Regions from separate parts of the Fundidesulfovibrio sp. YSD1 genome, predicted to be linked through region 2. Evidence: predicted binding sites of a transcription regulator. Region 2 holds the regulator's gene; each other region holds the start of a gene.
What was found. The regulator sigma-54, encoded in region 2, starts transcription at its own class of promoters, with help from an activator protein. The targets are predictions, from matches to a motif close to CTGGCACGGNNNNTGCTT.

Region 1: the regulator sigma-54 is predicted to act here: its motif matches at 4,019-4,036, upstream of ispD (2-C-methyl-D-erythritol 4-phosphate cytidylyltransferase).
Region 3: the regulator sigma-54 is predicted to act here: its motif matches at 3,219-3,236, upstream of flgF (flagellar basal-body rod protein FlgF).
Region 4: the regulator sigma-54 is predicted to act here: its motif matches at 3,924-3,941, upstream of nifH (nitrogenase iron protein).

Annotation. Positions count from the first base shown of each region.
Region 1 covers NZ_AP043666.1:430,234-437,951, forward strand. Annotated here, with positions in the region: gene ACZ5V4_RS02135 (Rossmann fold nucleotide-binding protein) at 1-424, opposite strand, end outside; gene ACZ5V4_RS02140 (NAD(P)/FAD-dependent oxidoreductase) at 643-1,557, shown strand; tRNA gene ACZ5V4_RS02145 (tRNA-Ile) at 1,648-1,723, shown strand; gene ACZ5V4_RS02150 (Nif3-like dinuclear metal center hexameric protein) at 1,854-2,885, shown strand; gene ACZ5V4_RS02155 (zinc ribbon domain-containing protein) at 2,980-3,738, shown strand; RNA gene rnpB (RNase P RNA component class A) at 3,772-4,138, shown strand; gene ispD (2-C-methyl-D-erythritol 4-phosphate cytidylyltransferase) at 4,207-5,430, shown strand; gene cysS (cysteine--tRNA ligase) at 5,532-6,989, shown strand; gene ACZ5V4_RS02175 (HD-GYP domain-containing protein) at 7,088-7,718, shown strand, end outside.
Region 2 covers NZ_AP043666.1:147,059-154,776, reverse strand. Annotated here, with positions in the region: gene ACZ5V4_RS00810 (PTS sugar transporter subunit IIB) at 11-466, opposite strand; gene ACZ5V4_RS00805 (PTS sugar transporter subunit IIA) at 471-908, opposite strand; gene rapZ (RNase adapter RapZ) at 919-1,806, opposite strand; gene ACZ5V4_RS00795 (PTS sugar transporter subunit IIA) at 1,921-2,373, opposite strand; gene hpf (ribosome hibernation-promoting factor, HPF/YfiA family) at 2,373-2,909, opposite strand; gene rpoN (RNA polymerase factor sigma-54) at 2,951-4,390, opposite strand; gene ACZ5V4_RS00780 (KdsC family phosphatase) at 4,584-5,144, opposite strand; gene ACZ5V4_RS00775 (CTP synthase) at 5,141-6,778, opposite strand; gene ACZ5V4_RS00770 (phosphoribosylformylglycinamidine synthase subunit PurQ) at 6,922-7,718, shown strand, end outside.
Region 3 covers NZ_AP043666.1:3,362,289-3,370,006, reverse strand. Annotated here, with positions in the region: gene ACZ5V4_RS15685 (flagellar basal body L-ring protein FlgH) at 1-551, opposite strand, end outside; gene flgA (flagellar basal body P-ring formation chaperone FlgA) at 577-1,581, opposite strand; gene flgG (flagellar basal-body rod protein FlgG) at 1,596-2,381, opposite strand; gene flgF (flagellar basal-body rod protein FlgF) at 2,406-3,191, opposite strand; gene ACZ5V4_RS15665 (DUF4160 domain-containing protein) at 3,379-3,531, shown strand; gene ACZ5V4_RS15660 (hypothetical protein) at 3,528-3,980, shown strand; tRNA gene ACZ5V4_RS15655 (tRNA-Gly) at 4,068-4,143, shown strand; gene ACZ5V4_RS15650 (ribosome maturation factor RimP) at 4,282-4,785, shown strand; gene nusA (transcription termination factor NusA) at 4,808-6,136, shown strand; gene ACZ5V4_RS15640 (DUF448 domain-containing protein) at 6,093-6,365, shown strand; gene infB (translation initiation factor IF-2) at 6,352-7,718, shown strand, end outside.
Region 4 covers NZ_AP043666.1:1,665,311-1,673,028, reverse strand. Annotated here, with positions in the region: gene nifK (nitrogenase molybdenum-iron protein subunit beta) at 1-588, opposite strand, end outside; gene nifD (nitrogenase molybdenum-iron protein alpha chain) at 601-2,253, opposite strand; gene ACZ5V4_RS07845 (P-II family nitrogen regulator) at 2,278-2,652, opposite strand; gene ACZ5V4_RS07840 (P-II family nitrogen regulator) at 2,649-3,011, opposite strand; gene nifH (nitrogenase iron protein) at 3,051-3,875, opposite strand; gene ACZ5V4_RS07830 (sulfite exporter TauE/SafE family protein) at 4,293-5,090, shown strand; gene ACZ5V4_RS07825 (putative bifunctional diguanylate cyclase/phosphodiesterase) at 5,128-6,870, shown strand; gene ACZ5V4_RS07820 (LeuA family protein) at 6,867-7,718, shown strand, end outside.

The DNA of each region.
Region 1 (7,718 bases), 280 kb from region 2:
CGGAGCGGCCCAGGTGCTGCCCCATGGGCACGAAGAGCCGCCCGATGTCCACGGGCGAGCGTTTGGCCAGGGCCTGGAGGTTGGAGAGCGATTCGGCAAGGTGCTTGTTCAGCGCCGTGACCACCACGGGCAGCTCGATGCACTTGCCCGCGTCGGAGATCACGGGCTCGCCCTCGCCCAGGTGTATGTCGATGCCTATGCGCGAGTGGCCGCTGCGGCCGCTGATGTCGAGGAAGTCCTCCAGGGGGCGCCCGGACTGCCTGGCCCTGTCGGCCATGTCTCGCACCAGCCCGCGCAGGGCGTCGGAAACCTGGCTGAAGCGCATGGTCCCGAACAGCTGGGGGGCCGCGAGTTCCTGGTTGAAATGGATGACGCTGGCTTCCACCAGCTGCCCGTCTCCGGTAACGAAAGGAGCCTGTTTCATTTGGGGCACGAAATCCTTCTAGTTTCTAATCTCAACTCTGCCAGGATGTTACGATGAAACGCACGCGGTGGCAACAACCCTCGGAAATCCCGTAATTCCGGACAGCCTCCAAAAGCGTGTCCCGCGCGTAACCCGGCATAGCCCTTCCTTTTTTCCGGCAAAGGCTTATACTGGGAGACAGTTTTTGCAACTTACGGACCGGCCCAGGAGCTTCAGTCATGGAAAAGACCCAGTGCGTCATCGTCGGCGCGGGCCCGGCAGGGCTCTCCGCCGCCATCTACACCGCCCGCGCGGGCATGGACACGGTCGTCATCGGCTGCGAGCCCAAGATCGCGGGCGACTACGAGATAGACAACTACTTCGGCTTCGAGGAGACCATCACCGGCCGTGAGCTCATGGAGCGCGGCCTCAGGCAGGCCGAGCGTTTCGGGGTGAAGGTCAGGCGCGAGAAGGTGCTCTCCGTGCACCACGGGGACGAGGGCGGCTTCACGGTGAAGACGGACGCGGGCGAGTACTCGGCCTGCGCCGTGATCCTGGCCACGGGCGTGAGCCGCAACAAGCCGAAAATCCCGGGGCTCGCGGACTACGAGGGCAAGGGCGTGTCCTACTGCGTGTCCTGCGACGGTTACTTCTTCAGGGGCAAGCCCGTGGTGGTGGCGGGCGAAGGCATCTTCGCGGCCAACCAGGCCCTGGAGCTGCTGAACTACACACCGGACGTGCGCGTCTGCACCCTGGGCAAGGAGCCCGCCATCCCGCCGGAGTTCATGGCCAGGCTGGAGGCAGCCTCCATCGAGGTGGTGCGCGAGAACGTCACGGCGCTTTCCGGCAACCCGGGGCTCGAATCCCTGACGCTCGCAAGCGGCAGGACCATGCCTGCCCACGGGCTGTTCATCGCCCTGGGCGAGGCCTCCTCCACGGACTTCGCCTACACCCTGGGCGTTTCGCGCAAGGGCAACTTCCTCGAGGTGGACCCGGAGATGAAGACCAACGTCGAGGGCGTGTTCGCGGCCGGGGACTGCACGGGCGGGTTCCTCCAGATCGCCGTGGCCGTGGGCGAGGGGGCGCTGGCGGGCAAGTCCGCCATCACCTGGCTCAAGGAGCAATGCCCGGCCAGGGCGGCCAAGGGTTCCTGAAACATGCCGTTTTTTTCCGGCGTTCGAAACGAAACAGGTTGACATGACCACACTGGGAAGCTATGAGTCCTGATTCAGACATGAGCATGGGGGCCTATAGCTCAGTTGGCAGAGCTTCCGGCTCATAACCGGGTGGTCCCAGGTTCGAATCCTGGTGGGCCCACCACGCTTCTCAAGGAAGATTCGTTGACAAGAAACGACGCGTTGCAGCTTCTTTTTTCCAGCAAAACGCCAAACGCACGTGAAAAGGCGCTTTCCCAGGGGTCTACCCGGAAAGCGCCTTCTTTTTTGGAATAATGAAAATCTCAGAACTTTTTTCCGTCATCGAAGATATCGCGCCTCCGCGCATGGCCGCCTCCTGGGACCGCTGCGGCGTCCAGGTGGCCTCCGCCGCCACCGAGGCCTCCAAGCTGGCCGTGGCCCTGGACCCCACCCCGGAGACCCTCGCCAGGGCGCTCCAGTGGGGCGCGCAGGCCGTGCTCACCCACCATCCCCTGGGCAAGACCCCGCGCCTGCCCGACAGGCTGGACACGCACCACGAGGCGCTCAGGCTGCTGCTTGGCCACGGGGCCTGGCTCTTCGCCGCGCACACCTCGCTCGATTGCGCCCCGGGCGGCCCGGCCGCCTGGCTGGCCGACGAGCTGGGCCTGACCGGAAGGGCCATCCTCGACCCCCAGGGCGCGACCCCGCGCGTCATGGCCTTCTACAAGGAAGTGGCCACGGACGGCTTCGACGGCCTCGTGCTGCCGGACCACCTGGACGTGGACCGCATGCACTTCGACCGCGACGCCCTGCGCCACGCCCCGCAGGCCTTCACCTGCCCCGAGCCCCAGTGGCCCGAAATGCGCGAAATCCTGGCCCGCTGCCAGGACGTCTCGCCCATGACCGGGGCCGTGCGCCTGACCGAGCCCGCCGAGCCCCACGGCTTCGGGCTGGTGGGCAGGCTGCCCGAACCCATGGGCTTCGAGGCTTTCATGCAGGCCTTCTGGAAGGCCGTGCCCCGCTCCTTCGCCACGCTCGTGGGCAAGGCCCCGGAGACGGTGCGCACGGTGGCCTACTGCACCGGCTCGGGCGCGTCGCTGGCGGCCAAGGCCTTCGCCATGGGCGCGGACGTGTACATAACCGGCGACGTCACCCACCACGCGGCCCTGGACGTCATGGGCCTGGGCCTGACCATCGACGCCGGGCACCGCTCCCTGGAAGAAGAGATGACCCGGCGCGCGGCCCTGGCCATCGAGAAGCGTTGCGCCGGCCAGGGGCTGGAGGTGCGCTTCTTCGAGAGCCCCGACCCCATGCGGGCCGTGCTCAGGGACCAGGCGGCGCTCTAGTTTTCACGGCAAGACCATCGACCCATCCGGCTCCACGGCGAGGGCGCCTTAGGCGCGGGATCACCCGGAACCGGCGAACACATCGGAGACGGCAATGTACCAGAAGCAGATCGAACAGTTGGTGATGCTCCAGTTGATCGACGGGGAGATGCTCTCCCTGCGCTCGGAACTGGAGAACGCCCCGCAGGAGATCCAGAGCCTGGAAAAGAAATACCAGGACATGGAAACCTCCAGGAACGTCGTGCGCGAGAAGCTCGGCTACCTCACCGAACAGCTCAAGCGCCTGGAGAACGACATGGAGGAAGACCATGTCCGCCTGCGCAAGTCCAAGAGCAAGATGATGATGGTGGGCAACTCCAAGGAATACCACGCCATGGTGCGCGAGATGGATTCCCTGGAGAAGCTCAACCGCTCCCGCGACGAGGAGAAGGCCGCCTTCCAGGAGGAGTTCGAGCGCCAGACCACCGCCGACAAGGAAGTCTCCGAGCAGGTGGAGGCCGTGAGCTCCGAGCTGGAGGCCGCCCGCGCGGGCCTGGCCGAGCGCATGGAAGCCGCCCAGAAGCGCCTCGAGGAGCTTGGCGGGCGGCGCAAGGAGGCCTGCAAGGTCCTGCCTCCGCCGATCCTGTCGCGCTACGAGTTCATCCGCTCGCGCCTGGCCAACCCGGTCATCGTGTCCGTGGACCTGGGCGTGTGCTCGGGTTGCAACATCTCCATCCCGCCCCAGTACTACATCGAGCTCCAGAAAGGGCAGCAGATCCTCTCCTGCCCCAACTGCCAGCGCCTGATCTACTGGGTGAAGCACATCGTCACCGAGGAAGCCCCCGAGGCCGCCCCGGCCGAGGCCCAGGGCTAGCCTGGAGCCGCAACGCGCTTATTGTTTGACGGGGGAGCCGGACAGGCCGTCGCCGCGGGGAAACCCGGGGAGGAAAGTCCGGACTCCGCAGGGCAGGACGCTGGGTAACGCCCAGGGGGAGCGATCCCCGGAGAAGCGCCACAGAAAGCAGACCGCCAGCCGGGCACGTCCCGGCGGGTAAGGGTGAAACGGTGGGGTAAGAGCCCACCAGTTGCCGCGGCGACGCGGCAAGCTAGGCATGCCCCGTCCGGAGCAAGACCAAATAGGGAAGCGCCCGAGGCCGGCCCGGCCGATGCTTCCGGGTAGGTTGCTTGAGGCGGCGGGTGACCGCCGCCCTAGAGGAATGATGGCCGCCCCGGGCAACCGGGGAACAGAATCCGGCTTATGGCCGGCTCCCCCTCTCGTTTCGCGGGGCGCACCCCTCGGGCTGCGCCCCGCAACCGGTTTGAACGCACGGAGCCTGAACGCATGAACCTCTGGACCATCCTCCTGGCCGCCGGAAGCGGCTCGCGCATGGCCGCCGCGGGCGCGCCCCGCAAGAAGCAGTTCCTGGACGCGGGCGGCGAGCCCGTGTTCTGGAAATCCGCCAGGGCGTTTTCGCGCACGGCCGGGATAGCGGGCATGGTCTTCGTGCTGCCCCCGGACGAATTCGAGGCCGCCTCGGCCGAAATCGCCCGCCTGGACGCTTGCGCCCCCCTGGGCCTGGCCTGGAAGGCCGCGCCCGGAGGCGAGCGCAGGCAGGATTCGCTGGAGAACGCCCTGGCCGTGCTGCCGCGAGGGTGCACCCACGTGCTCGTGCACGACGCGGCGCGCTGCTTCGTCACCCCGGCCGTGGTGGCCCGCGTGGCCGACGCCCTCAAGGAAGGGGCCGAGGCAGTGGTCCCGGCCGTGCCCGTCAAGGACACCATCAAGGAAGTCCGGGACGGCGTGGTCACGGCCACCCCGGACAGAAGCAGGCTCATGGCCGTGCAGACCCCCCAGGGCGTCGCGCTCTCCGTGCTGCGCGAAGGCTTCGACAAGGCCCGGCGCGAGGGCCTCACCGTCACCGACGACGCGAGCCTGGCCGAGGCCCTGGGCCTCACCGTGCGCGTGGTCGAGGGATCGGAGGACAACGTGAAGATCACCACGCCCGAGGACCTGCGCCTGCTTTGCCGCCAAGGCGCCCCCGTGGCCCTGCCCCGCGTGGGCTTCGGCTACGACGTGCACCGCTACGAATCGCCCGCTACGCCCGATCCGGAGAACTCGCGGCCCATGGTGCTCGGCTGCACGCCCATCCCGGGGGCGCCGCGCGTGCTGGCCCACTCCGACGGCGACGTGCTCCTGCACGCCCTGGCCGACGCGTTGCTCGGCTGCCTGGGCCAGGGCGACATCGGCGCGCACTTCCCGGACAGCGACCCCAAATTCTCGGGCGTGGCCAGCTCCATCCTGGTCAGCGAGGTGCTGGCGAGATTCGCCCTGGCCGGGCTCACGCTCACGCACGTGGACCTGACCGTGGTGGCTCAGGTCCCGAGGATCGGACCCCACCGCGAGCACATCCGCCGCAACGTGGCCGGGCTTCTGGGCCTGCCCGAGGAGCGCGTGAACGTGAAGGCCACCACCGAGGAGAAGCTCGGCTTCACGGGCGAGAAGAAGGGAATCAAGGCCTACGCCACGGCCACGGCCGTGGAATTGGCCAGGGACTTTCCGGCCTGAGGCGGCGAGCCGAGGCCGGACAGGCCCGGGCAGGGGGATTCTTGACTTTTGCCCCCCGCTCTGCAACGGGTTTTCCCCCAACGAGACTTCAAGGACGAGCCATGCAGCTTTACAATACCCTCACGCGCTCCAAGGAAGCCTTCACCCCCCTCACCGAGGGCCGGGTCAACATGTACGTCTGCGGCATCACCGCCTACGACTACTGCCACATCGGCCACGCCCGCTCGGCCGTGGTCTTCGACGTCCTGGTGCGCTACCTGCGTTCCAAGGGCCTTGAGGTCCGCTTCGCGCGCAACTTCACCGACGTGGACGACAAGATCATAAGGCGCGCCAACGAGGAAGGCACGTCCTCCGAGGCCGTGTCCGAGAAATACATCGCCGCCTTCTACGAGGACATGGACAAGCTGGGCATCCTGCGCGCGGACCTGGAGCCCAAGGCCACCCAGTACATCGGGGAGATGATCAAGCTCGCGTCCCACCTCATCGACACCGGGCACGCCTACGCCACGCCGGACGGCGACGTGTACTTCCGCGTGCGCTCGTTTTCGCCCTACGGCAAGCTCTCCGGCCGCAACCTGGAGGAGCTCCAGGCCGGGGCGCGCGTGGCCCCGGGCGAGCAGAAGGAGGACCCGCTGGACTTCGCCCTCTGGAAGGGCGCCAAGCCCGGCGAGCCCACCTGGGACAGCCCCTGGGGCCCCGGCCGCCCGGGCTGGCACCTGGAGTGCTCGGCCATGAGCGAGGACCTCCTGGGCCTGCCCCTGGACATCCACGGCGGCGGCCAGGACCTGGTCTTCCCCCACCACGAGAACGAGATCGCCCAGACCGAGGCCGCCACGGGCAAGGACTTCTCGCGCTTCTGGGTGCACAACGGGTTCGTGCAGATCAACTCCGAGAAGATGTCCAAGTCCCTGGGCAACTTCGTGACCATCCGCGACATCTTCCGCTACTGCCTGCCCGAGGTGCTGCGCTACTTCCTGGTCACCTCGCACTACCGCTCGCCCCTGGACTACTCCACCGAGGCCCTGGACGAGGCCGAGAAGGGCATCAGGCGCGTCTACGCCGCCCTGGCCCAAGCAGGCGAGGTGCTGGCCGGGAGCAAGTGGTCCGCCTCGCCCGCGCCCAAGGAGCTTCTCGAGGAACTCGCCGCCCTCGAAGCCGGGTTCGCCCAGGCCATGGAGGACGACCTGAACACCGCCGCGGCCCTGGGCCACATCTTCGGCATGGTCCGCCTGGCCGGGCGCGTGATGGAGGACAAGGGGCTGCGCAAGAGCGTGGGCGGCAAGGAGCTCCTGGAGCGCATCAAGGCGGGCATGGCCCGCTACTCGGAAATCCTCGGCGTTTTCGGGTCCGAGCCCGCGAGGTTCCTGCTGGATCTGCGCGACAGCAAGGCCGCGCGCAAGGGAATAGATGCTTCCCGGGTGGAAGGCCTCATGGAAGCGCGCAAGCAGGCGCGCGCGGACAAGGACTTCGCCCAGTCCGACCGCATCCGCGACGAGCTGGCCGCCATGGGCGTCGAAGTGAAGGACACCCCGGCCGGAGCCGTCTGGGACGTGGCCTGACAGGACTAGACGCGTTCTGCCCGGATGCCCGCGCGCGCCTCGAACCCGAGACCGGGGCCGCGCGGGGAAGTCACCCCGGGGAACGCACGGATTTCGCAGTGCATGAGTTGAACAAGCTGTTTCACGTCGATCCCGACGAGTTCATCAAGATCCCCACGATGCTGGTGTCCTACGACTGCGGCATCAAGTTCGACGTCTACATCCGCAAGGGCGACAACTACTTCCTCCTGGCCCGCCACGGCGAGCTGAGCGAAGGACACAAGTGCCGCCTGCGCGCCCACGACGTGGACGAACTCTTCATCCACTCCCAGGACGTGGCCACCTACGACGAGTACATCGAGCGCAACTTCGCCACGCTCCTGGACAACGACAGCATCCCCCTGCACCACCGCTCACGAATGCTCTACGACTATTCGCTCGGCATGGGCAGGACGCTCCTGAATTCCGGAGAAAAAAGCCTCCCGACGCCGAAGTACAGGGAAAAACTCGAAGCGCTGACGGAAAACACCTACGAGTACATCACGCGCAAGAAAGGCGCGGCCAAGAGCATCGCGGGGCTTCTCTCGCACAACTACCGCACCTACAGCCACTGCGTGAACGTCTCCATCTATTCGATACTCGTGATGGTGGCGCTCGATTACGGCAAGCACCGGGCCAAGCTCATCGGCACGGGCGCGCTGCTGCACGACATCGGGAAGACCAAGATCCCCAGGCAGATCCTCGACAAGC
Region 2 (7,718 bases):
CTCCGGGCGCTCAGGAGATTTCCACCGGGTCGCTGGGGATGCAGCGGTAGTCCAGGTGCACTCCCTTGCCCTGCAAAAACGACAGGCAGCTCTCGTCCTCCTTGCTCAGGGCGACGTGCTGGCAGACCTGCTTCTTGCCCGGGCCGTAGTGCAGGTTGCCCAGGTTGAGCGTGCCGAAGCCCAGGCCCGCGTCGAAGGCCCGGCGCGCGTCCAGGCAGGAGGAGAAGAGCACGAGCACGTCCTTGTCCGTGAGCTTGCGCCCGACGAGGTAGGCGCCTATGGCGTCCACCTTCACGAAGGAGATGTCCACGCCCAGGGGGATGGCGATGGACATGATCTGCTGGCGCAGCTCGTCCGCGGCCAGCTCGTCGTTGGCCACCACGATGTTGCGCGCGTCGGTGAAGGGCAGCCAGGATTCGATGATCTGTCCGTGCACCAGCCTGTTGTCGATGCGCACCCAGAACACCGGCCTACTCCCCGGACACTTTCTTTCGCAGTATCTCTCCCGCCACCACGATGCCCTGCACGCCCGCGCTCTTGGCGTCGGCGGCCAGCTGCTCCAGGGGCTTGGTCCTGGTGGAGAGGATCTTGATGAGCATGGGCAGGTTCACGCCGGTGACCACCTCGATGCGGTGCTGGCCGAAAAGCGACAGGGCCAGGTTGGTGGGGGTCCCGCCGAACATGTCGGTGAGGATCATGGCCCCGCCGCCCTGGTCCACGGCCTTGATGGCGGCCTCGAGCTCCTTGACGGTCTGCGCCGTGTCCACGCCCACGTCCACGGCCACGGTCCTGGCGTTCAGCTGGGGGCCGATGATCATCTCGGCCGCCTTCAGGAGCTTCTCGGCGTAGTCGGTGTGGGTCACGATGACCACGCCCACGGGGGCGTCGGTCGGAGTAATCTTGCTCATCGTTGAAATATCAGCCTTTTTCTATATGGCGGTGTTCCAGCGACACCGTGTAACCCGCCTTGCGCAAGGTGTCAAAAACCGCCTCGGCCGTGGCCACGGAGCGGTGCCGCCCGCCCGTGCAGCCCAGGGACACGGTCAGGCGGTAGCGGCCCTCGCGCGCGTAGCGGGGCACCAGGTCCAGGAGGAACTCCTTGAGCCTGGGCAGGAAGGTCCTGCCCTCCTCCGAGCCCAGCACGTACTCCACCACTGCCTGGTCCTGCCCGGAGAGCGGCTTGAGCTCCGGGTCGAAGTACGGGTTGGGCAAAAAGCGCAGGTCCATGACCAGGTCGGATTCCGTGGGGATGCCGTACTTGAACCCGAAGCTCATGATGTGGATCTTCATGGCCGGGCCCTGGCCTTCCAGGAACTTCCACTTGTCCTGGAGCTGGCGGCGCAGGTCGTGGATGGAGAAGCCCGTGGTGTCCATGACCAGGTCGGCGGCCTCGCGCAGCGGGGCCATGCGCCTGCGCTCCTCCTCCACGGCCTCGCCCAGGCCGTAGCCCTCGGACTCGAAGGGGTGGGGCCTGCGCGTGGTGGCGTAGCGGCGCATGATCTCCTGGGTGGACGCCTCCACGAACACGATCTGCGGCGAGTCGCCCGCGGCCCTGAGATCGGCGATGGCCGGCTCCCAGCCCGTGACGAAATCGGCCTCGCGCAGGTCCATGCCCAGGGCCAGGCCCCGGTAGCGGTTGGCCCCCTGGCCCTTGAAGAGGCTCACGAGCTTGGGCATCAGGCTGGCGGGCAGCCCGTCCACGCAGAAATAGCCCAGGTCCTCGAAGACGTTGAGCGCCGTGGACTTGCCCGATCCGGACAAGCCCGAAATCACGACGACCGGCAGGTCGGCACCAGCACCCGGCATAGCCCAGCTCCTTGTGAAAAGTCCCCGCACGCTTTCGCGGGCGGGGACTTCCTAGCACGACATCGGTCCGGTTGCATGACGGAAGCGGCCGCGCCTTCCCGAGGCTTCACGCCATCAGGAATGGCTGGCCAGTACCCGCCAGAGGCCGTCCTGGTCCTGGGCTTCGAGGAAGGACTCCCTGAAGCCTTCGTCCGAGAGCAGCCTCGATATCTGCGCGAGGATGCGCAGGTGCATGCCCGCCACGTGTTCCGGGGCGAGCACCAGGAAGAATATCCTGCACCGCTTGTGGTCCAGGGCCTCGAAATCCACCCCGGACTTGCTGCGGCCGACCACGATGACGATCTCCCCCAGGGAGTCCATCTTTCCGTGCGGGATGGCCACGCCGTCGCCGATGCCCGTGGTGCCCAGGTTCTCCCTGTCGAGCAGGACCCTCAAGGCTTTTTTCGGGTCCACGTCCGCGAAGGCTTTCGCCACGGGCGCCACCAGTTCGGCCAGGACCTCGGGCTTGTCCGAGGCCTTGAGGTCGTCCAGCACGAAATCCCTGCGCAGGAACTCTCCCAGCCGCATCAGAGGGATACTCCAGGGTCGATCAGGCCGTAGTCGGCGTTCTTGCGCTTGTAGATCACGTTGATGCGCTCGCTCTCGGAGTTGAAGAACACCAGGAACTCGAACTTCATGGCGTCGAGCTGCAGGGCGGCCTCTTCCACGCTCATGGGCTTCGGGTTGTACTTGTCGGACTCCTCGATGGAGCTGACCTTGCCCTCGGCCATGCTGACCACGCCCATGGTCACGGAGGCGGAGGCGGCCTTGCGGCGGTCCTTCATCTTCTCGCGCATCTTGCGCATCTGGGCTTCGAGCTTGTCCGTGATCATGTCGATGGTGGAGTACATGTCGTCGGAGCGCTCATGGGCGGAGATGTGCATGGCGTCGGCGTCGATGACCACGTCCGCGATCTGGCGGGTCTTCTCCACGGAGAGGGTGACCACGACCTCGGCGTTCTCGGCGTTGGGCATATATTTGTTGAGCTTGTCGAAACGCTTGCCAGCGTATTCGCGCAGACCGGGAGACGGCTCGAAATTCTTGAAATGGAAAGCGATGTTCATGATATCCTCCGGAAATGGCCGCTTTGGACGATGCGGCGTTTTTACAGGACTTCCTTGCGCTTGGACGAGGACTCGATGCCCATGGCCATGCGGTACTTGGCCACGGTGCGCCGGGCTATGTTCACCTGAAGCTTCTGCTTGAGGATGTCCGCGATCTGCTCGTCGCTGACGGGCTTTTTCGGGTCCTCCGCGGCGATGAGCTGCTTGATGAGCGCCTTCACCGACTCGGAGCCCACGCTCGACCCGTCGTCGAGCTCCAGGGCCGAGTTGAAGAAGAACTTCAGCTCGAAGATGCCATGGGGGGTGGCCACGTACTTGCTGGTGGTGATGCGGCTGACGGTGGATTCGTGCATGCCGATGTCGTCGGCCACGTCCTTGAGGATCAGCGGCTTCAACTTGGTCACGCCTTCCTCGAAGAAATCGCGCTGAAACTTGACTATCGATTCCAGCACCTTGAACAGCGTGCGCTGGCGCTGGTAGAGGCTCTTCATCAGCCACTGGGCCGAGCGCATCTTGTCCTGGAGGTAGTCCTTGTCCTTGCCCGTGCCGATGCGGGACATGTCCTCCATGTAGTACGGGGAGAGCTGGAGCTTGGGCAGGCCGTCCTCGTTGAGCACGATGACGAAATCCTCGCCGTACTTGTACACGTAGGCGTCCGGGCTCACGTAGACGGGATCGGATCCGCTGAAGTGCGAGCCGGGCATGGGGTCGAGGGACTGGATGATCTCAAGGTATTCCTTGATGTCCTCCAGCGTGATCCTGAACTTCTTGGCCAGCTGCTTGTAGCGCTTCTTCTCCAGGTCCTCCAGGTGGTCGCGGACGATCTCCAGGAGCACCGGGTCCTTGTAGCGGTAGACCTCCAGCTGCACCAGCAGGCACTCCTGCGGGGTGCGGGCGGCCACGCCCACGGGGTCGAAGCGCTGGAGCGTGTAGAGAACCTTCTCCACCATGGCGGGCTCCACGGCGCAGTCGGCCGCGATGTCCTCCACGGACTCGCCCAGGTAGCCCTGGGCGTTCAGGTTGCCCACGATGCCCTCGGCCACGCGGCGCTCTTCGGGCGTGAAGGGCGAAAGATTGATCTGCCAGGCGAGGTGGCCCTCCAGGGAGGGCTTGGAGGAAAGCCTGGCCTCGAAGGACATGCCCTCCTCCGGGGCCTCGTACTCGCGCACGGTGGCCTGGCGGGAGGTGGAGGCGAAGTCGCCGATGTAGTCGTCCCACTCGGCGGTCTTGAGCAGCTCGCGCTGCATGGCCCCCTCTTCCTGGGTGGCGTCCGGCGCGTGGGAGTCTTCCGCGATGGTGGGCTCGGGCCGGTCGTCGTCCTGGTAGGTCTCCTCCAGAAGGGGATTCTCGAGCATCTCCTTCTGGACGGTCTCCACCAGCTCCAGCCTTGAGAGCTGCAACAGCTTGATGGCCTGCTGCAACTGCGGAGTCATCACCAGTTGCTGCGAAAGCTTGAGTTGCTGTCTGAGCTCAAGAGCCATGCGCGCTCGGTACCTCTCGGTCGGGTTCAGGGGCTAGCAAGAAAAATGCCGGAAACACCTAATCGGCAACGGCGGTTATGCACTAAAAGAGGGAACGTGGCAAGACTTGACGCGGTTTCTCCGCAAGGCCCAAGGGTGCGCCGGGCGGTTTTGCAGGTCGCAAGGGGAGCAAGGCGGCGTTTTCGGGGCCGTTTCAGCACGACCAGCGGTCCCAGATGCCCGAAAGCAGGCCCTGGGCCAGGAGCAGGAACCTCGCGGCCTCCCGCACCGCCCCGTGCCCCCCGGGCCTGCGCGACACCCACTGGGCCAGGCGCAGCACCTCGGGCTGGGCGTCGGAGGGGGCCATGGGCAGGCCCGCGCGGGCCATCACGGACGCGTCCAGCCAGTCGTCGCCCATGTAGGCGGCCTGCTGGGCCTCCAATCCCTTCGATTCCAGAATGCCCTCGAACACGGGCAGCTTCTTCAGGTGCCCGCCGTGGAACTCGCGGATGCCGAGTTCGCGCATGCGGTGCTCGGCCTGGACGTTGCCCAGCCCCGAGATGACCGCCACCTCGATCCCGGCCTGCATGAGGAGCTTGAGCCCCATGCCGTCCTGGACGCCGAAGCGCTTGAAGCCGACGCCGTGCTGCGAGGCCCCGTCGTGCCAGACGCCGTTGTCCGTGAGCACCCCGTCCACGTCCAGGACGAGGAGCTTCACGGACCTGGCCAGGCCCAGGGCCCGGCGGTTGACGCCGGGCCTGACGGGCCGCCTCACTTGCCCTCGCGGGCGGCCTTGGAGGCCCTGATGAACTCGCGGAACAGCGGGTGCGGCTTCATGGGGTTGGACTTGAACTCCGGATGGAACTGGCAGCCCAAAAACCACGGATGCCCGGGCAGCTCGACAACCTCCACCAGGGACTCGTCCGGCGAGAGCCCGGAGAAGACCATGCCCTTCTCCTCCATGCGCGCGAAGTAGGCCTTGTTGAACTCGTAGCGGTGGCGGTGGCGCTCCTCGATGTTGGCGGCCTGGTAGGCCTCCATGGCCGCGGTGCCGGGCTTGACCACGCAGGGGTAGGCGCCCAGGCGCATGGTGCCGCCCATTTCGGAGTCCACGTCGCGCTTCTCCACCTTCTTGGTGCGGAAGTCGTACCATTCGCGCATCAGGTAGATGATCGGGTCGGGGCTCAGGCGGTTGAACTCCTCGGAGTTGGCCTCGGGCAGGCCGAGCACGTTGCGCGCGAACTCGATGCAGGCCAGCTGCATGCCCAGGCAGATGCCGAAGAAGGGAACCTTGTTCTCGCGGGCATACCGGATGGCCGCGATCTTGCCCTCCACGCCGCGCGAGCCGAAGCCGCCGGGCACGAGGATGCCGTCCATGCCCGCCAGGCGCTCGGCCACGTTGGCCGGGGTGACCTCCTCGGAGTTCACGTAGACCAGGTCGACCTTCACGTCGTTGGCCACGCCGCCGTGCACCAGGGCCTCGTGCAGGCTCTTGTAGGCCTCCTTGAGGTCCACGTACTTGCCCACGATGCCGATGGTCACCTCGCCCTTGGGGTGGGCGAGCTTCCTGCACAGGTTCTGCCAGGGGTCGAGCTCCGCGTTCTTGGCGGGCAGGCGCAGGAGGATGGCGATCTTCTGGTCCACGCCCTCGGCGTAGAGCTTGAGGGGCACCTCGTAGATGCTTTTCACGTCCACGGAGGTGAACACGGCGTCCGGGTCCACGTTGCAGAAGAGCGCGATCTTGCTCTTGAGCGACTGGTCCAGGTCGATCTCGGAGCGGCAGAGGATGATGTCGGGCTGGATGCCGATGGAGCGAAGCTCCTTGACGCTGTGCTGGGTGGGCTTGGTCTTCAGCTCCCCAGCCACGCGGATGTAGGGGATCAGCGTCAGGTGGATGTAGAGCACGTTCTCCTTGCCCAGGTCCGTGCGCAGCTGGCGGATGGCCTCCAGGAAGGGCTGGCCCTCGATGTCGCCCACGGTGCCGCCGATCTCGATCAGGGCCACGTCCTCGTCCTTGGCCACGCCCAGAATGGCGCGCTTGATCTCGTCGGTGATGTGCGGGATCACCTGCACGGTGCCGCCCAGGTAGTCGCCCCGGCGCTCCTTCTGGATCACGTTGAAGTAGATGCGCCCCGAGGTGATGTTGTTGGCCTGGGACATGGCCACGCCCAGGTAGCGCTCGTAGTGGCCCAGGTCCAGGTCGGTCTCGGCCCCGTCGTTGGTGACGTAGACCTCGCCGTGCTGGAAGGGGTTCATGGTGCCCGGGTCCACGTTGATGTAGGGGTCGAGCTTCATGATGGTGCAGCGAAGCCCGCGCGCCTGCAGAAGCGCGCCGATGGAGGCCGCGGCCAGGCCCTTGCCCAGGGAGGAAAGCACGCCGCCGGTGACGAATATGAACTTGGTCTTCATAGGGATAGAGACTCCTTGGATGCTCTGGAAGAAACATGGAAAACCCCCGCCCGGTTGACGCCTTGCGCGGGGGCACGTAATGTCGCTCGGATACGTCTAAGCGACCGGCCCGGATTTTTCAAGAAACCCCTGGAGCATTGTTCATGGCCCAAGTGAGAACCCTGGTCATCACCGGATACGGCACCAACTGCGAGGCGGAGTCCGCCCACGCGGCCAAACTCGCCGGTTCCGACCAGACGGACATCGTCTTTTTCTCCGACATCATCGCCGGACGGGTGCGCCTGCCCGGCTACAATTTTCTCATCTTCCCCGGCGGATTCCTCGACGGCGACGACCTTGGCGCGGGACAGGCCGGGGCCATCCGCTGGAAATACGCCAAGCCCGTCTCGGGCGACCCGCTGCTCGACCAGCTGCGCGCCTTCTTCGAGGACGGCGGGCTGATCCTTGGCATCTGCAACGGCTTCCAGCTGCTGGTGAAGCTCGGCCTCCTGCCCGCGCTGGACAACAAATATTTCGAGCGCCAGGTGACGCTCTCCAACAACGACTCCGGCCGCTTCGAGGACCGCTGGGTCACCGTGCGCGTGAACCAGGCCTCGCCCTGCGTGTTCACCAAGGGGATCGAGCACCTGGACCTGCCCGTGCGCCACGGCGAGGGCATGGTCATCCCCGAGGACAACGCCACCCTGTCGCGCATCGTCACCGAGAACCTCATCGCCCTGCAGTACGCCGACCCGGCCACCGGGCGGCCCAGCATGGAGTATCCCTACAACCCGAACGGCTCGCCCATGGCCATCGCCGGGCTCACCGACCCCTCGGGCAGGATTCTCGGGCTCATGCCGCATCCCGAGGCCTTCAACGACCCCACGAACCATCCCGGATGGACGCGCGGGGAAAAGCCGCGCCTGGGCATTTCCATCCTTGAGAACGGCATACGCCATCT
Region 3 (7,718 bases), 530 kb from region 2:
ACCTGCATCACGCCGCCGGGCAGGATGTTCACCACGCGGCAGCCGATGGTGTAGGTCACGGTGGACTCGCGGCTGGTTTCGCCGTCGGAGTCGAACTGGTTGTCGCGGCTGGTCTTCACCAGGGGCTGGCCCGTGCCCACGCGGCCCTTCATGCCCGTGAACCCGCCCGGGTCGATGCCGATGGCCTGGAGCTGGCGCGAGCCCGGGTAGGGGTCGATGGTGTGGTTGTTGAAGTAGTTGTCCACCTGCATGTCCATGGTGTTGGAGCCGTTGGACTTGGTCTTGGACTTGTTCTTGGCGTTGGACTTCTCCACCACGTTGACCATCACGATGTCGCCGATGCGCCTGGCCCGGTTGTCCTCGTAAAGGTATTGAGGCTGCGCCGCCTGCGAGTAGAGCGAGCCCGGGTTGTTGGACGGGGTCGGCGCCTGGATCATGGGCGGGGTGAGCGTGGTCATGGGGCTCGGCTGCTTCTGCGCCGGAGGGGCGCAGGCGGTGCTCACGGCCGCCAGGGCCATTGCCGCCCACAGGGTGATGTTGCGTGTTTTCATGTCGCGCCTCCTGGCTTGCCCGGGCTTACCTGGCCAGGACGGTCTTCGCGTCCTGGACCACCGCGGCAAGCTCCCTTCCGCTTTGCATGTTGCGTACCGTTATCGTGGCGCCCTTGGCTCCGTCAGTGACGGCGGTCACGGGCATGACCAGCTGGATGCTCTTGCCCCGCCACAGGCAGGTGACCTGCTCGCCCTTCTGGATCACGGGCATGGGCTCGAGAAGCTCGTAGGTGAGCGGCGTGCCCTGGTTCACCGAGGACTTCACGCGCATGGGCACGGGGTCCTTGGGGTCCCAGGCCGCGCCGCGCGAAAGCGCCAGGTTGCGCCGCTCCCAGGCCACGTCCCCGGGGTCGATGGCCCCGGCGCGCCTGTTCAGGGGCTTGGCCGCCACGGGAATGACCTTCCAGACGTTGACGAAGGCGTTGGCCGCGATCTGCCTGAGCGCGCGCCCGTCCGGGCTCGAGACCGTCAGGCGCAGGTTCACCCGGCCCGGGGCCATCTCGCCCACTCCCTCGACGCTCAGGCGCTCAAGGTCCGGGTCGATGAAGAGCTGGTTGGGCAGGGTGATCTCCTTGACCTCGATCTCGCCGTCCAGGCCGGTCATGTTCGTCGTCAAATAGTCGACGATCATGCGGTCCACCTCGCTCACGGCCACGGGCTTGCCCCCGCCCTTCTTGAGCACCACCTGCTCGGGCACGGCGAAGTTGGCCTCGGAGTGGGGGAACAGGCGGTCCAGGTCGTCGAGTATCTTCTTGCGCGAAAGCGTGATCTGCCCCTCGCGGCCCGGGAAGGGCCAAAGCGGCGTGGAGGACAGGATGCGCCAGGTCTCGGGGTCCATCTGGCCCACGGGCTCGCCGATCTCGCCGAGCATCACGCGCTCGCCCGAGATCGCGGCCGCCGGGGCGATCTTGACGCGCCAGTCCTGGGGCGGGGCCCCGAAGGACGGCCCCGCGGCGAAAAAGGCCATCGCCGCGCAGACGGCGGCCAGGAAGTAGCCGAAGCGGCGCACGGGAAGTTCCTGACGGGACATGGGGGACTCCTGGGCTAACGCTTGATGTTCACCGCCGTCTGGAGCATGGCGTCGGCGGTGGTTATGGATTTGGAGTTGGCCTCGTAGGCCCTCTGGCCCACGATCAGCCCGACCATTTCGTCCACCATCTGGACGTTGGACATCTCCAGGAAGCCCTGCACCAGCGTGCCCGCGTTCTGGTCGCCGGGGGTGAGCTCCTGGGCCGCGCCCGAGGCCTCGGACACGGTGTAGACGTTTCTGCCCATGGCCGTGAGCCCGGCCGGGTTGATGAACGTGTAGAGCGGGATGTTGGAGGTGGCCAGGGTGTTGCCCTGGTTGTCCACCGCCGTGAGCACGCCGCGCTCGGTGATGACCACGTTCACGGCCTGCTGCGGGATGGTGATGGCCGGCTGGAGCGTGTAGCCGTTGGCGTTGACCATGGTGCCGTCCTGGTTCAGCTTGAAGGCCCCGGAGCGGGTGTACACGTCGTTGCCCGCCGGGTCCTGGAGCCTCAGGAAGCCCTGGCCGGAGATGGCCACGTCCAGCTGGTTGCCGGTGTTCTGGAAGTCTCCCTGCTGGAAGAACTTGTGCACCGTCGTGGGCCTGACGCCCATGCCCACCTGGAGCCCCGTGGGCAGCCGCGAGCCGCCCTCGTTCTGGCTTCCGGCGATGGCCAGGGTCTGGTACATCAGGTCCTCGAACTCGGCCCGGCTCTTCTTGAAGCCCAGCGTGTTCACGTTGGCCAGGTTGTTGGACATGGTGTCTATCTGGAGCTGCATGGCCACCATGCCCGTCGTGGCCGTGTAAAGCGCGCGCATCATGTGCCGTATCCTCCTGGAGCCGGGTTACCGGGTGTCGCCGACCTTGCTGACGGCGTCCCGGTCCATTTCCTGGGTGCTTGTGATGATCTTGGAATAGGCCTCGAAGGACCGCTGGGCCTCGATCATGCCCACCATCTCCGTGACCACTTCGACGTTGGGCTTCTCGAGGTATCCCTGGTTGACGGTGGTTTTCCCCGCCTCCACCGGCCTGGTCACCGGCTGGGTGCCGTTGGGGCCGGTGAAGAGCGACTGGCCGTACTTCTTGAGGAGCTTGGGGTCGGCCACGTCCACCACGTCCACGGCCCCCACGGGCTGGCCGTCCACGAGCACCTGGCCGTCGCCGATGATGGAGACCACCTGGCCCTCCGGGATGGTCACCGTGCCGGACTGGCCGAGCACGGGATAGCCCTGGTTGGTGACCAGCATGCCCTGGTTGTTGCGGTAGAACTGGCCGTTTCGCGTCAAGAACTGCCCCTCGGGCGTCTGGACGCGGAAGAAACCCGGGCCGGTGAGGGCCAAGTCGAAGGGGTTGCCGGTGGCGTGCACGCTGCCCTGGGTCATGTCCACGGTCTGCTCGGCCAGGCGCGGCTTGGCCACGACCATGGGCCTCGGCAGAAGCTGCTTCTGCTGCAGGTCGTTGCGGGCGTCCGGGGAGTAGTCGGTGGCCATCCGCTGGAACACGTCCTGGAAGGAGACCTTGTCGGCCTTGTACCCGGCGGTGTTCGCGTTCGCCAAATTATTGGCTATGAGGTTGAGGCGCGTTTCGTTGCTCAAGGCCCCGAACAGCGCGCTTATCGAACTTTGTTGCATGGCGGCGCACCTCCTCGGCCCGGAGAAAAGCAGGAAGCGTGCCAGCGGGAATGCGCCCGGATGGCGGGGATGGACTTGACGTGGTGAATTTATTTCACTAGATGTTTTGTCGTGTGGGAACCCTGAAGCGATTCGGCAAGATCCGCCTCGCGGTGTACGGCTGGGAGCATGGCAAGGTCCATTTCCTGTGAACGGCCCTGGCTTCGATTGCTCGGTCGACCTCGAAACGCTCGAAGTCCTGGCCGGGCACGCCCCGGCCAAGGCGCTGGCCCTGGCCCGGCAGTGGGCTTCCCAGAACCGGGAAGCTGTTGCCAAAACCTGGGAAGAGCTCAATAAATGACCCCCGACAAGTACCCTAAGATCAAAAGCGTCGAAGCCCTGCCGGGGCTCAGGCTGCGTTTGGATTTCGGGCGCGACGGGCTGCGCGAGGCGGACGTGGGCGCCTTCGCCGAGGGCAGGTGGGCGGCGCTTGCCGACCCGGACGTGTTCGGCGCGGCGCGCCTGGGCGAATACGGCGGCTCCGTCGAATGGCCCCCGCTCGGCCTGGAGGTCGGCGGGGACACCCTCTGGCGGCTTTGCCAGGAGCAACTCGGCTTGGCCTGGCCCTCGGAGGAGTTCGCGGCCTGGATGAAGCGCATGGGCCTCTCCCTGGCCTCGGCGGCCAAGGAACTGGGCGTGACGAGGCGCACGGTCATCAACTACAAGACCGGCTCGCGCATGATTCCGCGCATGGTCATGCTCGCCTGTCGCGCCTTGGAGATGGAGCGCGGCAAAATCCGCGCGGCCTGAAGCGCTCTTTTTTCCTCTCTTCCCCCTCGCCGACGGTCGAAAACTCTTGACAGCGACCCCGATCCGCATAATATGCCCATTTTGCGAGCGGGCGTAGCTCAGTTGGTAGAGTACGAGCTTCCCAAGCTTGGTGTCGCGAGTTCGAGTCTCGTCGCCCGCTCCAAAAAAATCCTCATGACGCCGGGGTTCGCCCTCCGGCGATTACAGGGGTGGGCCAATCGGTTCGGTCCACTTTTTTTTTGCTATGAACTCAGATTTCACAAAAGTGCTCGCCCGAATTCAGGAATTGGCCGCTCCCTACGTGGAAAGCCTCGGCCTCTCCCTGTGGGGCATCGAAATGGCCGGGGGCTCCGGACGCCCCACCCTGCGTGTCTTCATCGACGGAGAAAACGGGGTGGACGTGGAGGACTGCGCCCGCGTCAGCCGCCAGCTGGGGGCCGCCCTGGACGTGGAGGACCTGATCCACGGCGCCTACGAGCTGGAGGTCTCCTCCCCCGGGCTCGAGCGGCGCTTCTTCGAATTTTCCCAGCTCGCGCCCTACGCCGGCCGCGAGCTGGACGTGACCACAGCCCTGCCCATGGACGGCCGCAAGCGCTTCAAGGGAACGCTCGCCGCCCTGTCCGGGGAGAACCTGACCCTCGAATGCGAGGGCAAGGCCTTCGACATTCCCTGGAGCGACGTGTCCCGGGCCCGCCTGGTGCACACCTTCGAGACTCCCGAGGAGAGCAAGGCCAAGGCCAGGGGCAAGGGCAGGGGCGCAGGCCATTCAAAGGCAGACAAAGCCGCCGGGCCCGAAAAGGCCTAGGTCGGCAACCGGAGGACCCCCTATGGGCATGGAGCTTCGCAAGGCCATCGATCAAATCAGCAAGGACCGCGGCATCGACCGCGACCTGCTCATCGACACCCTCGAGGAGGCCGTGCGCTCCTCGGTCGCCCGCAAGTTCGGCGACCACATGGACATCGAAGTCAGCTACAACGACGAGGCCGGCGAGATCGAGGTCTTCCAGTTCAAGATCGTGGTGGACGAGGTGGAGGACCCCCTCTCCGAGATCACCCTCGAAGAGGCCCGCGAGGTGGACCCCAACGTCCAGATCGACGACGAGCTGGGCTTCAAGCTCAAGGTGGAGGACCTGGGACGCATCGCGGCCCAGTCCGCCAAGCAGGTGATCATCCAGCGCATGCGCGACGCGGAGCAGGAAATCATCTACGAGGAATACAAGGACCGCAAGGGCGAGATCGTCTCCGGCATCGTGCAGCGCCGCGACCGCGGCGGCTGGATCATCAACCTCGGCCGCACCGAGGCCATGCTGCCCAAGGAAGAGCAGATCCCCCGCGAGCGCTACAAGCGCGGCGACCGCGTCCAGGCCTACATCATCGAGGTCCTGCCCAGCGGACGCGGCCCCCAGATCATCGTCTCCCGCACGCACCCCGACTACATGGCCGCCCTGTTCAAACGCGAGGTGCCCGAGGTTTCCGACGCCACGGTGCGCATCCTGGGCGTGGCCCGCGACCCGGGCTCGCGCGCCAAGGTCGCCGTGTCCTCCAAGGACCGCGACGTGGATCCCGTGGGCGCTTGCGTGGGCGTGCGCGGCTCGCGCATCCAGAACATCGTGCAGGAGCTCCACGGCGAGCGCATCGACATCGTGGTCTGGCACCCCGAGATCGCCACCTACGCCGCCAACGCCCTGTCCCCGGCGCGCATCACGCGCATCATGGTGGACGAGGACGAGAAGACCCTCGAGGTCGTGGTGCCCGACGACCAGCTCACCCTGGCCATCGGCCGCAAGGGCCAGAACGTGAAGCTGGCCGCCAAGCTCCTGGGCTGGAAGATCGATATCTTCACCGACTCGCGCTACGCCGAGCTGAACGTGGCCCGCAAGGGCATGGAGCAGCTGGCTTCAGTGGCCGAGATGAACATGGACAACTTCCTCTCCGCCGGGTTCGACACCGTGAGCAAGCTGGCCGAAGCCACCGACGAGGAGCTCGACAGCATCGAGGGCATGACCCCGACCAAGCGCGACCACCTGCGCTCGGCCATCAGGCTGCTCCTGCCCGCGCCCAGGCCCGAGGAAGAGGAGCAGGAAGAGGCCGCCGAGGCCCCTGCCGGCGAGGATGAATCCGGGAACGCCGCGGAAGATGGCAGCACCGGAGAATAAGGACATACGGGAAGAGCCGCTGCGCAGCTGCGTGGTCTGCCGCAGGCGGCTCCCCAAGTTTGAGCTGGCCCGCCACGTGTGGCGGGGCGAATGGACGCCCGACGAGGCGTATATCCTGCCCGGAAGGGGCTACTATTGTTGCGCGGGGGAAGACTGCAAGGCCAGGTTCCCCAAACGCGCCGCCGCCGTGAGGAAAGGCAAGGGGGAAGGCAAACGTGACGAAACTTAGGGTCAGAGATCTCGCCAAAGAGCTGAGAGTCAGCAACAAGGACATCTACCAGGCCCTGCGGGAGCTGGACATCCGCGTGTCCAGCGACATGGCCACCCTGGAGGACGACCAGGTCTCCCAGGTGCGCGCCAAGATCAGGCACGGGCTCGCGAAGTCCGAGGTTGTCCAGAGCCAGTCGCAGCCCGGGGTCGTCGTCCGCCGCCGCCGCGCCAGCGCCCCCCACGCCGACGCAGAGCCCCAGCACGAGGAGCCCCCGGTGGAATCCGCTCCGGCCTCAGCCCCCGAGGCGCGCGAGGAGGAAGCCCAGGCCCCGGCCAAGGCCGCCCAGCCCAAGCCCAAGCGGCGCATCATCGAGACCCCGCCCGCCAGGATCATTTCGCATCCCGAACCCGAGCCGGAACCCGAACCCGAGGCCCGGGAACTCCCCGTGGTCCACGAGCACGAGTTCACGGCCACGGCCGGGGAAGAGACCGCCGAAGCCCCCGCGCGCGAGCCCGAGGCCACGGCCGGGGAAACCCAGGCCGCCCAGCCCGAGCAGGAAGCCCCGGCCGGTGAGACCCAGGCCGCTTCCGCCGGCGAGGCCCAGCCCGGGGCCGAAGCCCAGGCCCCCCAGGCTGAGGGCGGCGAGCCCGAGAAGCGGGTCAAGAAGCCCAAGCGCGAGGTGCCCATCGGCCCGCAGGTGCGCATCATTTCCATGCCCGACCCCCGCCAGGCCGCGCCCGCGCGTCCCGCGGCCCCAACCGGGCAGCGTCCCGCCGGCCCGGGCGGCCCCCGCCCCGGCGGACCCGGCGGCCCCCGTCCCGGAGGCCCGGGCGGACCGCGCCCCGGAGGGCCCGGCGGCCCCCGCCCCGGCGGACCCGGCGGACCGCGCCCCGGCGCGCCCGGCTTCGACGCCAAGGCCCCTGCCCCCACGGAAACCGACGACCGCAAGCGCCGCAAGGACAAGCGCGTGGTCGAGTTCGGCGGCGCGTCCGCTTCCGATGACGGCGACAGGCGTGGCGGCAAGAAGCGCGTGGGCGAGATCCAGGACCGCACCGGACGCGGCGGCAAGCATCCCAAGAAGAAGAAGGGCGTGGACCAGGTGGCCCAGATCATGGCCGCCCAGGCCCAGGCCCAGCCGCAGAAGGCCATCAAGCGCAAGATCAGGATGGAGGACGCCATCCGCGTCTCCGAGATGGCGCGCCAGATGAACCTCAAGGCGCAGGACCTGATGAAGGTGCTTCTGTCCATGGGCATGATGGCCACCATCAACCAGTCCCTGGACTACGAGACCGCCGTGCTGGTGGCCGCGGAATTCGCCTACGAGGTGGAGAAGGTCGGCTTCGACGAGGACCAGTTCCTGGTCACCGAGGC
Region 4 (7,718 bases), 1.5 Mb from region 2:
CATCTGGGCAAGGCGCTTGATCTCGGCCATGTCCGAGGGCTCGCAAAACCCGGGGATGACGTTGACCTTGCCGTTCTTCACCCCGGTGGACTTGGCCAGGTTCTTCACCATGCCGTTGACCATGTTGGAGAAGCCCGTGACGTGCGAACCCACGTAGGAGGGGGTGTTGCAGTAGATCACGTGCTTGCCCGCGGGCACCTTGCCTTCCTGGCGGGCCTTCTCCACGATCTGGGTCATGTCGTCGCCGATGGTCTCGGAGAGGCAGGTGGTGTGCACGGCGATCAGGTCCGGCTCGTACACGGAGAAGATGTTCTGGATGGCGGTGAGCAGGTTGGCCTGCCCGCCGAACACCGAGGAGCCTTCCGTGAAGGAGCTGGTGGCGGCCGGGACGGGCTCCTTGGTGTGCCTGGTCAGCGCGGAGCGGTGGTAGGCGCAGCAGCCCTGTGAGCCGTGGGAGTGGGGCAGGCATCCGTGGATGCCGAGCGCCGCGTACATCGCGCCCACGGGCTGGCAGGTCTTGGCCGGGTTGATGGAGAGGGCCTGCCGCTCCACCGTTATTTCAGCGGGGGTGTGCCTTAAGAGTGCCATGACGTATTCCTCCTAGCCGGCCACGAAGCAGGCGGTGAGTTCGGGGTCGTTGGCGTGCCAGGGGGCCTTCACCTTCGACCAGACCTTGGAATTCACCATCCTGTCGATATCCTTGTAGTAGTTGATCGCGCCCTTGAACCCGGCGTAGGGGCCGCCGTAGTCGTAGGAGTGAAGCTGCTTGAGCGGCACGCCCATCTTCTGCACGGAGTACTTCTCCTTGATGCCGGCGCAGAAGATGTCGGGCTTGTACATCTCGATGAGCTTGTCGGCCTCGAACTGGTTGAGGTCGTCGATGATCAGGGTCTTCTTGGGCATGTCGGCGATCAGGCCTTCGTACTCCTTGAACTTCCAGCCGGACGCCTCGCGGGCCTTGATCTCGTCCTCGGTCAGGCGGGCCTTGTACTTCTCGGGGTCGGCCTCGATCTCCAGTTCCTCGATGTTGCGCGAGTCGGCGTCCACCTTGATGGTGGGGATGACGTGGCGGCCTTCGTAGTCGTCGCGGTGGGCGAACTCGTATCCGGCGGCCAGGGTGGTCATGCCGAGCTCGGTGAAGAGCTCCTGGTAGTGGTGCGCGCGCGACCCGCCCACGAAGAGCATGGCGGTCTTGCCGGCGGTGCGCGGCTTGATGTCGGCCAGGGCGGCCTCCACCTCGGGCATCTCCTCGGCGATGACCTCCTCCACGCGCTTGATGAGCTCCTCGTCGCCGAAGTGGTTGGCGATGCGGCGAAGCGACTTGGCCGTGGCGTTGGCGCCGATGAAGTTCACCTTGATCCAGGGGATGCCGTACTTGGTCTCCAGCATGTCCGCCACGTAGTTGATGGAGCGGTGGCACATGACGCAGGAGAGGTCGGCCAGCTGGGCGGCGGCGAAGTCGTTGTAGGTCGAGTTGCCGGAGAAGGTGGCGTTCAGGGTGATGCCGCACTTCTCCAGGATACGCTCGATCTCGAAGGCGTCGCCGCCGATGTTGTACTCGCCCAGCATGTTGATGGTGTACTTGCCCGAGCGCACCGGCGTGTCGGAGGTGCCCACCACCTCGGTGAAGATCTTGTTGTTGGCGATGTGGTGGCCCGCCGACTGGGACACTCCCTTGTAGCCCTCGCAGGAGAAGCCGAAGATGCTGATGCCGAGCTTGGCCTTCATCTCGCGGGCCACGGCGTGCACGTCGTCGCCGATGAGGCCCACGGGGCAGGTGGCGAAGATGGCGATGGCCTTGGGCTTGAAGATGTCGTAGGCCTCCTGGATGGCGATCTTGAGCTTCTTCTCGCCGCCGAAGATGATGTCCTCGTCCTGCATGTCCGTGGAGAACGCGTAGGGGATGAAGTTCTCGGCGCCCGGGGCCGAGGCGTCGGTCTGGTTGCGCCTGGTCAGCCAGGAGTAGAAGCCGCAGCCGATGGGTCCGTGCGTGATGTTGATGATGTCGCGCGTGGGACCCAGGATGACGCCCTTGCAGCCTGCGTAGGTGCATCCGCGCATGGTGATGATGCCGGGAACGGTGCGCACGTTGGAAAGGATCTCGCGGTCCTCCATGCCCTCCTGTTCCTTGATGTATATCTGCTGGGAGCGCTTGCGGCCGACCTTGGGCGGATACTTGGCCAGAAGCTCCTTCTTGGCCTCTTCCGGATCGACGTCCGGCATGGTCAAGGGATCTTTGATTGGGGCGTCCATGATGCTTTCCTCTCTACAAGCCGTTTATTCGATGGCGCAGGCGCCGGTTTCGCCGGTGCGGACCCTGACGGAGTCGCCGAGGGGCAGCACGAAGATCTTCCCGTCGCCGGGCTTGCCGGTCTTGTTGGCGGCGCTGATGGCCTCGACCACCGTGGCCACCTTCTCGTCGGGCACCACCACGGTGACCATGCGCTTGGCGAAGAGCTTACCCTTGCTTCCCAGGACCTCGGCGGCCTCCTGGTTGCCCGCGGCCGCCGCGGCGGCCACTTCCGCGTTGACCAGGCCCTTGCCCCGGCCCCAGGCCTCGTGGGCGAAGAAGGCGGCGATTCCGGCGTCGGTCAGGGCCTTCTTGGTCTGGTTCATCTTGTTCATGCGAACGACGGCGATGACTTCCTTCATGGCCTGGCCTCCCCGATGGAGGAGAGGTCGGTCTCCTTCACGCCGGAGCTGATGGTGTACATCTCCTCGACGGGGGAGACGAAGATCTTGCCGTCGCCGAAGTTGCCCTTGCCGCCGGTGCGCGCGGCGTCCACGATGGTCTTGACCACGAACTCCTTGTCCTTCTCGGACACGACGGTCATGATCTGGACCTTGGGGATCTCGTCGTAGGTCACTTCGCCGATTTTGATGCCGCGCTGCTTGCCGCGCCCGGCCACCGCGAGCTTGGTCGCGGCGGGGAAGCCCGCTTCCATGAGGGCGGCCATCACGTCGTCGGCCTTCTCGGGGCGGACGATGGAACGGATCATGATGAGGGACATGCGTGTATCTCCTGGATTCTCTTGTTGTTGCGCGAAGGCCTAGTTGGCGATGCCGTACTTCACGAGCAGGGCTTCCAGCTCGTCGATGGGCAGCGGCGTGGGGATGACGAACTTCTGGTTCTCCTGGATCTTGGAGGCCAGGGTCAGGTACTCGTTGGCCTGCGGGTGCTCGGGAGAGAAGTCGATGACGGTCTTGCGGTTGAGCTCGGCGCGCTGCACCTGGTTCTCGCGGGGCACGAAGTGGATCATCTGGGTGCCAAGGCGCTCGGCCAGGGCGTTGATCAGGTCCTCCTCGCGGTCGACCTTGCGGGAGTTGCAGATCAGTCCGCCCAGGCGCACGCCGCCGCCCTCGGCGAACTTGACGATGCCCTTGCAGATGTTGTTGGCCGCGTACATGGCCATCATCTCGCCGGACACGACGATGTAGATCTCCTGGGCCTTGCCTTCGCGGATGGGCATGGCGAAGCCGCCGCAGACCACGTCGCCCAGGACGTCGTAGAAGACGTAGTCCAGGTTCTTGTCGTCCTTGTAGGCGCCAAGCTGCTCGAGCAGGTTGATGGAGGTGATGATGCCGCGTCCGGCGCAGCCCACGCCGGGCTCGGGGCCGCCGGATTCGGTGCACATGGTGCCCTTGAAGCCGGGCTTCAGGATGTCCTCGAGTTCGACGTCCTCGCCTTCCTCGCGCAGGGTGTCGAGCACGGTCTTCTGCTGCAGGCCGCCCAGGAGCAGGCGGGTGGAGTCGGCCTTGGGGTCGCAGCCCACGACCATGACCTTCTTGCCCAGGGTGGCGAGTCCGGCCACGGTGTTCTGGGTGGTGGTGGACTTGCCGATGCCGCCCTTGCCGTAAATAGCGATCTTTCTCATTGTCATGCCTCCGAACGGGGATTGGGTTCGCGTTATGTACGGAGGTCAAGGCAAGGGGCGTGCCAGAATGAGCTAAATTTACCAAAAATGGCAAAAATCGTGATTTTGCGCGGACTGGCGGGGGGCGCCCGGGACGCCGGGGGCAGGTGTCCGGCTTCGTGACGACACAGATGCTACACGATTGGCTACAAAAATGTTTCCCTTTTTGTAAGCCCATTTGCCGCGCGAGTGCTGCATCCGTGAAGGCCCGCGCCGGGGCCTGTCGACAATCACGGGCAAAGGGGATACAGCGCGGCCTTCGGGCCGTAAGCCAACGCTCAGGCCCCTCGCGGACGCTCCAGGCGCCCGGCTCGGCCGGCCCCGCCTGACCTCAGGGGATGTCCTAATCCTAAAGAAAGCGGGAGAGAGCCTATCATGATGGTCCTGTATTTTCTCCTCTACGCGCTGGCGGGCGCGGCCGCCGGAATCCTGGCCGGGCTTCTGGGCGTGGGCGGCGGCATCGTCATCGTGCCGGTGCTGACTGTCCTCTTCGCGTGGCAGGGGCTGCCCCCGGAGTACATGATGCAGATGGCCCTGGGCACGTCCCTGGCCTCGATCATGTTCACCTCCGTCTCCAGCATGCGCGCCCACCACAAGCACGGGGCCGTGCGCTGGAACATCGTCTGGCTGATCACCCCGGGCATCGTGCTGGGCACCCTGGCCGGGTCCAAGCTGGCGGCCTGGCTCTCCTCGGGCTTCCTCAAGGGCTTCTTCGTCTGCTTCCTCTACTACGTGGCCCTGCAGATGTTCCTGAACTTCAAGCCCAAACCCACCCGCGAGATTCCGGGCATCGGGCCCATGACCGGCGTGGGCGGCTTCATCGGCGTCATCTCCGCTCTGGTGGGCATCGGCGGCGGCACGCTCACCGTGCCCTTCATGACTTTCTGCAACGTGCCCATGCACCAGGCCGTGGGCACGGGCGCGGCCATCGGCTTCCCCATTGCCGTGGCCGGGACCGTGGGCTACATCTTCGGTGGCATGGGCAAGGCCGGGCTGCCGGACATGACCCTGGGCTTCATCTACCTGCCCGCCATGGTCGGGCTGGTGATCTGCAGCATGCTCACCGCGCCCACCGGGGCCAAGATCGCGCACAAGCTTCCCGTGCCCATGCTCAAGAAGGTCTTCGCGGGCTTTCTGCTGATAATGGCCACGAGAATGCTTTTCCAGATTCTGTAATCCTGTTAGGCTTCGGGGAAGAAAGCTGGAGTTGTACATGAAGCCTTCTTCCCCGAATCTTCCCTCCGACTTCTCCTGCGAGTGCGCCCTGCGCCTGTTCGAGGCCCTCATGGACCTCTGCGGCGAGGGCGTGGCCGTGGTCTCCCCCCGCGGCGAGATAGAGCGCGTGAACAAGGCCTTCACGGCCATCACGGGCTACGAGCCCGCCGAGGCCCTGGGCGCCAACCCGCGCATCCTCAAGTCCGACCGCCACGATAGGGCCTTCTACGAGGCCATGTGGGCCTCGATACTCGAAACCGGCGGCTGGGAAGGCGAGATCTGGAACCGCCGCAAGTCCGGCGAGGCCTACCCGGAGCGGCTTCGCATCCGCGCCGTGCGCGACGCCTCCGGGGCCGTGGCGCGCTACGTCTCGGTCTTCAGGGACCTAAGCGACGTGGAGCGCCTGAAGCAGTCGATCCTGGACGACGCCTACCAGGACGCCCTGACCGGCCTGCCCAACCGCCACCTCTTCCAGGACCGCCTAGGCGTGGCCCTCAGGCGCGTGCGCCAGGAGGGCGGGATACTGGGCGTGGTCTGCCTGGACCTAGACCGCTTCAAGTCCGTCAACGACAGCCTGGGCCACGTGGCGGGCGACATCGCCCTCACCGAGGTGGCAGCGCGCCTGGCCAGGCTCCTGCGCCAGGGCGACACGCTCTCGCGCTTCGACGGCGACTCCTTCTTCATGATGCTCACCGGGTTGCGCGACCCCGAGGACGCGGCCCACGTGGCCGGGCGCGTGCTGGCCTGCCTCGCGGAGCCCTTGGAGATACAGGGCCGCGAGGTGCACATCGGCGCGAGCCTGGGCATCACCATCGCCCCTGCCGACGGCGGGGAGCCCGCCGACCTGATGCGCAACGCCGAGATGGCCATGTACCGCTCCAAGGAGGCCGGGCGAAACAACTTCAGCTTCTTCACCGAGGAGCTCGGCAGCCGCGTGCTCAAGGGCCTGCAGATGGAGAACGACCTGCGCAAGGCCTTGTCGCGCGGGGAGTTCCTGCTGCACTACCAGCCGCGCGTGGACGTGCTCTCGGGCAAGGTGGCGGGCATGGAGGCCCTGGTGCGCTGGGCGGGCGCGGACGGGCGTCTGGTGCCCCCGGCGGAGTTCATCCCCCTGGCCGAGGAGGCCGGGCTCATCTCGCGCCTGGGCTCCTGGGTGATCGAGGAGGCCTGCCGCCAGACCAGGCAGTGGGCCGACGAGGGCCTGGAGGGGCTCAGGGTCTCCGTGAACTTCTCCCCCAGGCAGTTCGAGCACCCGGGCCTGGCGGATCACGTGGCCGGGATCCTTACGCGCACGGGCCTGGCCCCGGAGTTCTTCGAGGTGGAAGTCACCGAGAGCGTGTTCATCAAGGGCTTCGAGCTGGCCCGCGAGGCCCTGCTCAAGCTCACGGCGCTCGGCGTGAGCGTGGCCCTGGACGACTTCGGCACGGGCTACTCCTCGCTGGCGTACCTGAAGCGCCTGCCCATCTCCACGCTCAAGATCGACAAGTCCTTCGTGGCGGGCCTGCCCCAGGACAAGGATGACGCGGCCATCGTCACCTCCATCGTGTCCATCGCCAACACCCTCTCGCTGGAGGTGGTGGCCGAGGGCGTTGAGACCGAGGCCCAGCTGGAGTTCCTGCGCTCGCTGGGCTGCTGCGGCGGCTTCCAGGGCTACCTCTTCTCGAGGCCCGTGCCCGCGCACGAGTTCGCCGCGCTGGTGGCGCGCGGCGGCGTGGCCAAGGCCAGGGCCTGCCGCCCGTGAGGATCATCGACTCCACCCTGCGCGAGGGCGAGCAGTGCTTCGGCGTGTACCTCTCCCCGGAGGCCAGGCGCGACGTGCTCGCGCGCCTGGTGCGCCTGGGCGTGGACGAGGCCGAGCTCGGCGTGGCCGGGCGCGACGCCTCCCTGGCCGCGCTGGTGGCGCACGCCCGGGAACTTGCCGGGGACGGGCCCACGCGCTTCTCGGTCTGGGCCGCCTGCCGCGAAGACACCATCCGCGCCGGGGCGGCCCTCGGCGCGCACTGGCTGCACATCGGCCTGCCCGCGTCCGGGGCGCACATGCGAAAGCGCCTCGGGCTCTCCCCGGACGAAACCCTCGACCACCTGCGCCGCCACGTGGAGCTGGCCCTCCGGGCCGGGGCCGGGCTGGTGTCGCTTGGCCTGGAGGACGCCTCGCGCGCGGACCCGGACTTCCTTCTGCGCGCGGCCCTGGCTGCCCAGTCCGCCGGGGCCTCGCGGGTGCGCCTGTCCGACACGGTGGGGCTGTGGAACCCTTCGGGAGTGGCCGGGCTCGTCTCGCGGCTGAAATCCGCCCTGGACATCGCCGTGGGCGTGCACTGCCACAACGATTTCGGCATGGCCACGGCCAACGCCCTCTCCGGGCTCATGGCCGGGGCCGACTACGCCGACGCCTCGGTGCTGGGGCTCGGCGAGCGCGCCGGGCTCTCGGCCCTGGAGGAGCTCGCGGCCTACCTGCATTTCCGCCTGGGCGCGCCCTACCGCGTGGAGGAGCTCCCCGGGCTGTGCCGCGCCGTGGCCTCCGCCGCCGGGATGGACATCCCGCCGCGCAAGCCCGTGGCCGGTTCCGGCCAGTTCGCCTGCGAGACGGGC